One region of the Faecalicatena orotica genome, then DNA from elsewhere that is predicted to be linked to it. Evidence: predicted binding sites of a transcription regulator. Region 1 holds the regulator's gene; the other holds the start of a gene.
What was found. The regulator Rex, encoded in region 1, represses fermentation and respiration genes when NADH is low (regulators of the CRP and FNR family bind a similar motif). The targets are predictions, from matches to a motif close to ATTGTTAANTANTTAACAAT.

Region 1 (3,776 bases):
GCGTATCTGCGTATTCGTGAGGGTCGGGTAATCATCCGAGATTTCATCGAAAATATTCTTTCCGTCATGGAGTACATGGTGTTCCTGGTCATAATAGCCTATCTTCACTTTGGAACCCAGAGTAAATGACCCGGTATCCGGCGAAACTACCTGATTGAGTATCTTGAGCAGGGTTGTCTTTCCAGTCCCGTTGTCCCCGATAACAGCCACGTGTTCCCCTCGTTTGATATCAAAGCTGATATTCTGGAACAGGATCTGATGATCGAAAGATTTGGATAATTCTTCCACGGACAGAACATCATTTCCGCTGATGCAGGATGGTTCCAGGGAAAAGTGTATCTCTTTAGCGGGCTCCTGTGGCTTTTCCACAAGCGTCATCTTGTTCAGCATCTTTTCCCGGCTCTCTGCACGCTTGATAGACTTTTCGCGGTTGAAGGAGCGGAGCTTTTCAATGACAGCTTCCTGATGCTTGATTTCACGCTGCTGGTTCAGGTATTCTTTGAGCATGGCATCCCGGATCTGCTGTTTCTTATCCGCATACGCCTTGTAATTCCCGGCATACATGCGGACAGCCCCATTCTCAACTTCGATTACCTTTGTCACGACACGGTTCAGGAAGAAACGGTCATGGGATACAATAAAAACAGCACCCGGGTAGTTCAGAAGATAGGTTTCCAGCCAGGTGATGGAATTCAGGTCCAGATGGTTCGTCGGTTCATCAAGGAGCAGGATATCCGGTTTGGTCAGCAGCAGCTTACCGAGGGAGACACGGGTTTTCTGCCCGCCAGAAAGGGTGTCCGTCATCTTATTAAAATCTTCTTCACCAAAACCAAGACCTTTTAAGACGCCGGTGATCTCACTTTCATAGGCATATCCATTCTGTGCTTCAAACTGTGACATAAGGCGGTTATAGGTTTCCAGCCGCTTCTCAAGTTCCTCACCGTTTAATGACTTCAATTCATGTTCGATCGTGCGGATTTGCTGTTCCATTGCAATAATATCGGCCTTAGCGGTCTTGACCTCCTCATAAATGGAACGTCCGCTTTCCAGCTTCTGCTGCTGTGCAAGGTAGCCAAGCGTCTTCCCCCTTGTCAGAACAACCTCACCGCTGTCTATGGGCTCTTCCTTCACGATCATCTTTAAAATGGTGGATTTGCCCGCCCCGTTTACGCCGACAAGTGCGGCCTTTTCTCTGTCTTCTATATGGAAAGACCCGTCTTTTACGATCAGCTGGTCTCCGAATGATTTATTAAGATTATGACATGCGAGTATCATAATTAACCTCCTGCATCTTAAGTGTGCCTTATTTTACAGCGTTTTGGCCGTAATAAGGAAATACATACTTATTTCATTATAGCGAAAATAAAGTAAAATACAACTAAAAAATTGACTTTGTCCACACAATTCTATATAATAAAATTCGGTACATTGTTTTGTAAGTACCTATGTATCATATTATGAAGAGCATAGATCATTACAAAACGATGTACTAGACTAAGTTTGGAGGGTGATAACTGTGGAAGAGAGAGAAATATCACGTGCGGTAATAGGAAGGCTGCCAAGATATTACAGATATTTGGGAGAATTACTGGATGCAGGGGTTGAGCGGATTTCGTCAAATGACCTGAGCAAGAAGATGAGTGTCACTGCTTCACAGATCCGTCAGGATTTAAATAATTTCGGCGGCTTTGGACAACAGGGCTATGGATATAACGTAAAGTATCTTTATACAGAGATCGGGAAGATCCTCGGTTTAAACAGACAGCATAATATGATTATAATTGGAGCCGGCAATCTCGGGCAGGCACTTGCGAATTACGCGTCTTTTGAGAAGAGTGGTTTCAGTCTGAAAGGACTGTTCGATGTGAATCCGAGACTCGAAGGTGTTTCTATCCGCGGCATACCGGTCCGCATGATGGATGAATTAAAAGACTTTTTAAAACATAACGAAATAGAAATTGCAGCGCTTACGATTCCAAAATCAAAAGCAATAGAAGTAGCAGACCTGCTTGTAGCAAATGGAATTAAAGCTATCTGGAACTTTGCACATACGGATCTAAACCTTCCGGATGATGTCATTGTAGAGAGTGTACACCTCTCAGATAGTCTGATGAAACTTTCCTACAATATCACAAGCTATAATGAGGAACACGGCAGCAAAGCGTAAACAGTAGAAATTTGAGTTTAACAAAGACGTTCAGGACGTGTAACGAAGGCGGTGCCTTTTTTACACGTCATTTCATTTCGGCGTATTTTGGGAAATTTGAAAGTAAACAAGGAGGAAGAGCATATGAGATATCTGCCTACAGGGGAATGGATGCAGAAAGCGGACAGCTTTACCATCAATGAGATTGGCCTGCCGTCCCTGGTTTTAATGGAGCGGGCCGCCTTAAAAGTTGTGGAAGCTATGGAGCGGGAACAAATCAATCTGGAAAAACCACTTATATTCTGCGGTTCCGGCAACAATGGCGGGGATGGTTTTGCCGTTGCCCGGCTGCTGAAAGAAAAAGGATATGATGCTACGGCCGTATTTGTGGGCCATGAATCCTCCATGAGTGCCGACTGCCGCAGGCAGAAGGAAATTGCAGAAAAATGTGGCGTGCCGATGGTAACAACTGTATGCCGTCAGGAATATACTACTATAGTGGATGCAGTTTTCGGGGTAGGACTCAATAGAGAAATCACGGGGGACTATCTGGAGTCTATCGTAAAAATGAATGCTTTAAGCGGGCAGAAAGTGGCCGTAGACATCCCGTCCGGGATCTGTTCTGCCACGGGCAGGGTGCTTGGCTGTGCTTTTCAGGCAGATTTGACAGTTACCTTCCAGTGTGAAAAGCTGGGACTGATCCTCCATCCCGGGCATATGTATGCAGGAAAGACAGTTGTGGCTGATATTGGTATCCAATGCGGATTATTTGAAAAGGAAAATGATATCTGTTATACCTATGAGAAAAAAGATCTGCCGGACCTTATGCCGCCCAGACGACCGAACTCCCATAAGGGCACTTACGGGAAGGTCCTGATGATTACAGGAAGCAAGGGCATGTCCGGTGCCGCCTACTTAAGTGCAAAGGCTGCTTATACAAGCGGGGCGGGACTTGTTCAGATCTATACCTCAGAGGATAACCGCGTGATTCTGCAGCAGCTACTCCCCGAAGCCATCATCTCAACATATACTGAATTTGAAGAGGAAAAACTAAAGAACCTGCTTGGCTGGGCGGACGTGGTATGTATTGGATGCGGTCTGGGGCAGAGCAGGCTTTCAGAAAGTATTCTGGAAACGACACTGAAAGAAGTCAGGGTCCCCTGTGTGGCTGATGCAGACGGACTGAATATATTAAGCTGTCATCCCGAACTCTTGATAACGACAGAGAGACCTCTTATCCTGACACCGCATATGAAAGAAATGTCCGGCCTTCTCGGCTGTTCGGTAGCGGAACTTCAGGAAGAACGTTTTGAAAAGGTAAAAGCCTTTACAGAAAAATATGGTGTTGTGTGTGTCCTGAAAGATGCAAGGACGGTTGTGGCTAAGAGGAAAAAACATAATTTTGTAAATACTGCGGGAAACAGTTCTATGGCAAAAGCCGGTTCCGGCGATGTCCTTGCGGGGGTAATTGCCGGCCTTCTTGCACAACATATGGATCCTTATGAGGCGGCTGTACTGGGCGTTTACCTGCATGCCTGTGGCGGCGATGAGGCAAAAGCCGCAAAGGGTTCTTACAGTGTACTGGCAGAGGATTTGATCGCGGGAATTGCTTCCTGCACAAAAAAGACAG
Region 2 (3,776 bases), on a different contig from region 1:
GGAGCAGGCAGAAGAAGTTGATAAGGTAAAGAGATCTGAAAACGGGGTCATTACGGATCCTTTTTATCTGTCACCTGAGCATACTCTTGAGGATGCGAATGATCTTATGGCTAAGTTCAGGATATCCGGGGTACCGATCACAGAGGGAAAGAAACTGGTCGGGATCATCACAAACCGTGATTTGAAATTCGAAGAAGATTTTTCTAAAAAGATTAAAGAGTCAATGACTTCCGAAGGTCTGATTACTGCAAGGGAAGGAATCACACTGGAGGAGGCTAAGAAGATTCTTGCAAAGGCAAGGAAAGAAAAACTTCCTATAGTAGATGCAGAAGGAAACTTGAAGGGTCTGATCACCATTAAGGATATCGAAAAGCAGATCAAATACCCGTTATCAGCGAAGGACGAACAGGGCCGCCTGCTCTGTGGAGCCGCAATCGGAATTACAGCAAACTGTCTGGAGAGGGTCGAGGCACTTGTACGCGCGAAAGTGGATGTTGTCGTTATGGATTCTGCACACGGACATTCTGCAAATGTTCTGCGCACCGTACGCATGGTAAAAGAAAAATATCCAGACCTTCAGGTGATTGCAGGAAATGTGGCTACAGGTGCGGCAGCAAAGGCTCTGATAGAGGCTGGTGTAGATGCTGTTAAGGTAGGAATAGGACCAGGTTCCATCTGTACAACACGTGTCGTAGCAGGAATTGGTGTGCCGCAGGTTACAGCGGTTATGAACTGCTATGAGGCCGCGAAAGAATATGGTATCCCGGTTATAGCAGACGGCGGTATCAAATATTCAGGGGATATGACAAAGGCAATCGCAGCCGGTGCAAATGTATGTATGATGGGAAGTATCTTTGCGGGATGCGACGAGAGCCCGGGAACATTCGAATTATTCCAGGGAAGGAAATATAAAGTATACCGCGGCATGGGTTCCATCTCTGCAATGGAGAACGGAAGCAAAGACAGATACTTCCAGGCTGATGCGAAGAAGCTTGTTCCGGAGGGTGTGGAAGGACGTGTTGCTTACAAGGGAACAGTAGAAGACACTGTGTTCCAGCTGATGGGCGGACTTCGTTCCGGCATGGGATACTGTGGAACAGCTACCATCGAAGATTTGAAGGAGAACGGTCAGTTCGTTAAGATTTCCGCTGCTTCACTGAAGGAAAGCCATCCGCATGATATTCATATCACAAAGGAAGCACCAAACTACAGCGTGGATGAATAAGAGAGCTGTCAGTAAGACTGAATAATTAATAATAACTCAATATTAAATAAAAAGTGAGGAAAAGGAAGACGCTTAAATCCAGTCTTGTTTCCTCACTTTTTCTGTTTGTCTAACTGTTTTTATCGATATCAATTGGTTTGTTGGCGAATAAGGTTGATAATATGATAGATGTACTTGTGGTTCCATATCTTTTCAACTGGTCAATCAGGTGTTCTAATTCGGAAGATTCGTGAAGTGCTGCCAACAGCATTGCATTATGTATACCGACTACTCTGTGATGCTCCAGAATCTGCGGGCAGGAACTGCAGAAACTGCTGAATGCTGCATATTTCATGGGTATAACGTCTACGGCAATAAAGACAGTCAGGCTTTTGGAGAGCTTGGCAGGGTTTATACGGGCGTGGTACCCCTGAATGACACCTGATTCTTCCAGACGGCGTATACGCTCTGTGACTGAGGGGGCGGACAGGTTTACCTGCTGGCTAATTTGCTTGATCGAGGTTCGGGCATTTTGCTGTAAAATCTTCAAAATTTTGTAATCTGTTTTGTCCATCTTTATCTCCTTTTTAAATAAGGTTTTTAATTATGTATTCTTTCTTTTTTTATGTTTTGGATTATGTTTACCTTTTTTTAATTATATACCAAAAATAATTAGAATTGTATACTGAATATAAAAAAGGAGGATACGAAATGAAAAAATTAAATCAACCTATCACTGGAATCTGTTCATTTGCAAAGTACCCTATTTGCACAGATCTGGAGGAACTGGATGCGGACATCGCAGTGCTTGGTGTTCCCTATGACCTTGGGGTTGGATTTTTATCCGGGGCCCGTCTCGGACCCAGACGAATCAGGGAGGTATCTACACATTATGCGCGCGGTGATGCAGGGTTTTATGATCCTGAAACACAGGAACAGCTATTGGCGGCACCGATCAGGGTGGTTGACTGCGGTGATGCAGATGTGCTGCATGGGGATATCGAATATTCTTTTAAAAGTATTGAAGAATCTGTGAGAAAAATATTGGAAAAAGGTGCGGTTCCGGCAATCATGGGAGGGGACCATTCCATTACAATTCCTGTGGGGCGTGCGCTGTCGTGCCTTGGCAGTGAAATCTGTATCGTGCATATTGATGCACATTTAGACTGGACTGACCATGTGGGTCCGCAATATTATGGAAATGGAAGCCCTATGAGAAGACTTTCGGAGATGGATCATATTGGCCCGATGATACAGATCGGGATGAGAGGACTTGGGTCAAGTAAGCGGGCAGATTTTGAAGATGCGGAAAAATATGGAAGTATTGTGGTTCCGGCAAAAGAAGTACACAGAACAGGGATGCAGGAAGTGCTGAAAAAAGTACCGAAGGCAGAGAAATATTTTATTTCTCTGGACATTGACGGTTATGACATTTCAATTGCTCCGGGAGTCGGATCACCGTCACCGGGGGGCTTATACTATGATGAAGTAGCAGAATTGCTGGCAGGAGTCTGCAGCATGGGGGAAATTGTGGGATTTGATTTGGTAGAGGTTGCACCGCAGTATGACCCTGCCGGAGTGACTCCCCGTGTTGCCGCAATGACAATGCTGAATCTTATGGGGCAGATTATGAAGCATAAAAAATCCTGATAAAGATAGGGGGAGAAATGATGAAACGTTTTTTTGCTCGGGCAACAAAGAAACATACTGAGGTAAATCCTTTCTTTGCACTACTTATTATCTTGGTAATTGCAACTATTTTTTCCAACATTATTCCAAGTGGAATGTATGAAAGGCTTTCCGTAGACGGAAGGATGGTAGTCGACCCGGATAGCTTCCAATATGTAGATAAACACTATGTAGGTATTTCAGATTTTTTCTTATCTTTTTACCAAGGCTTTAACAATGCAGCCAGTTTAATGGCGATGCTGTTTTTTGCAGGAGGGGCCTTTGGTGTTGTAAAGCGTATCGGCCTGCTTGAAACTGCGATAAAAGCTCTCGCACATAAGCTCAAGCATACGAGTTTTTATGTCATTGCATTCATTCTTATGCTTGCAATCGGGACACAGGTGGCATTTACAAGTATGTGGGAACTTAGCGTAGTGATTATTCCCATGATCGTCCCCCTTGTACTTGCACTCGGATATGATGTGGTAGTCGGGGCTGGGATTGTCATGCTTGCCGCATGCGCCGGTTTCGGGGCGGCGATGACAAATCCGCTGTTTACTGCTATTGCACATAAACTGGCGGAGCTCCCGATTTATTCGGCACTTGGATACCGGGCTGTCTGTTTCGGGGTGATACTGTTTATCTGTTATCTTTATCTGATGCGGTATGCAAAAAAGATTAAGAAGGACCCGTCTAAAAGCCTGATGAATGGAATGAATACAAAATACACAGCGATTAAAGAGGAAGCAGTGACCTTTACCCCTGCATTAATCCGTGCCGGAATTGCATTTTTAGCAGTTTTTGCGTTTTTGCTTTTCGGTACAGTCAGGATGGGTTTTGATTTTCCGCAGATGGCAGCATGCTTTGTGGCAATGACATTTGCAACAGGGCTTGCATACGGGAG

Region 2: speB (agmatinase) is a predicted target of Rex. The motif match lies at 1,852-1,871, and genes of this name have one in related genera.

The regions. Positions count from the first base shown of each region.
Region 1 is NZ_CAJJZH010000011.1:26,421-30,196, forward strand. Features, by position in the region: gene ABIN22_RS19655 (ABC-F family ATP-binding cassette domain-containing protein) at 1-1,275, opposite strand, end outside; gene ABIN22_RS19660 (redox-sensing transcriptional repressor Rex) at 1,517-2,167, shown strand; gene ABIN22_RS19665 (NAD(P)H-hydrate dehydratase) at 2,291-3,776, shown strand, end outside.
Region 2 is NZ_CAJJZH010000004.1:211,692-215,467, forward strand. Features, by position in the region: gene guaB (IMP dehydrogenase) at 1-1,225, shown strand, start outside; gene ABIN22_RS10480 (Lrp/AsnC family transcriptional regulator) at 1,335-1,778, opposite strand; gene speB (agmatinase) at 1,916-2,854, shown strand; gene ABIN22_RS10490 (YfcC family protein) at 2,875-3,776, shown strand, end outside.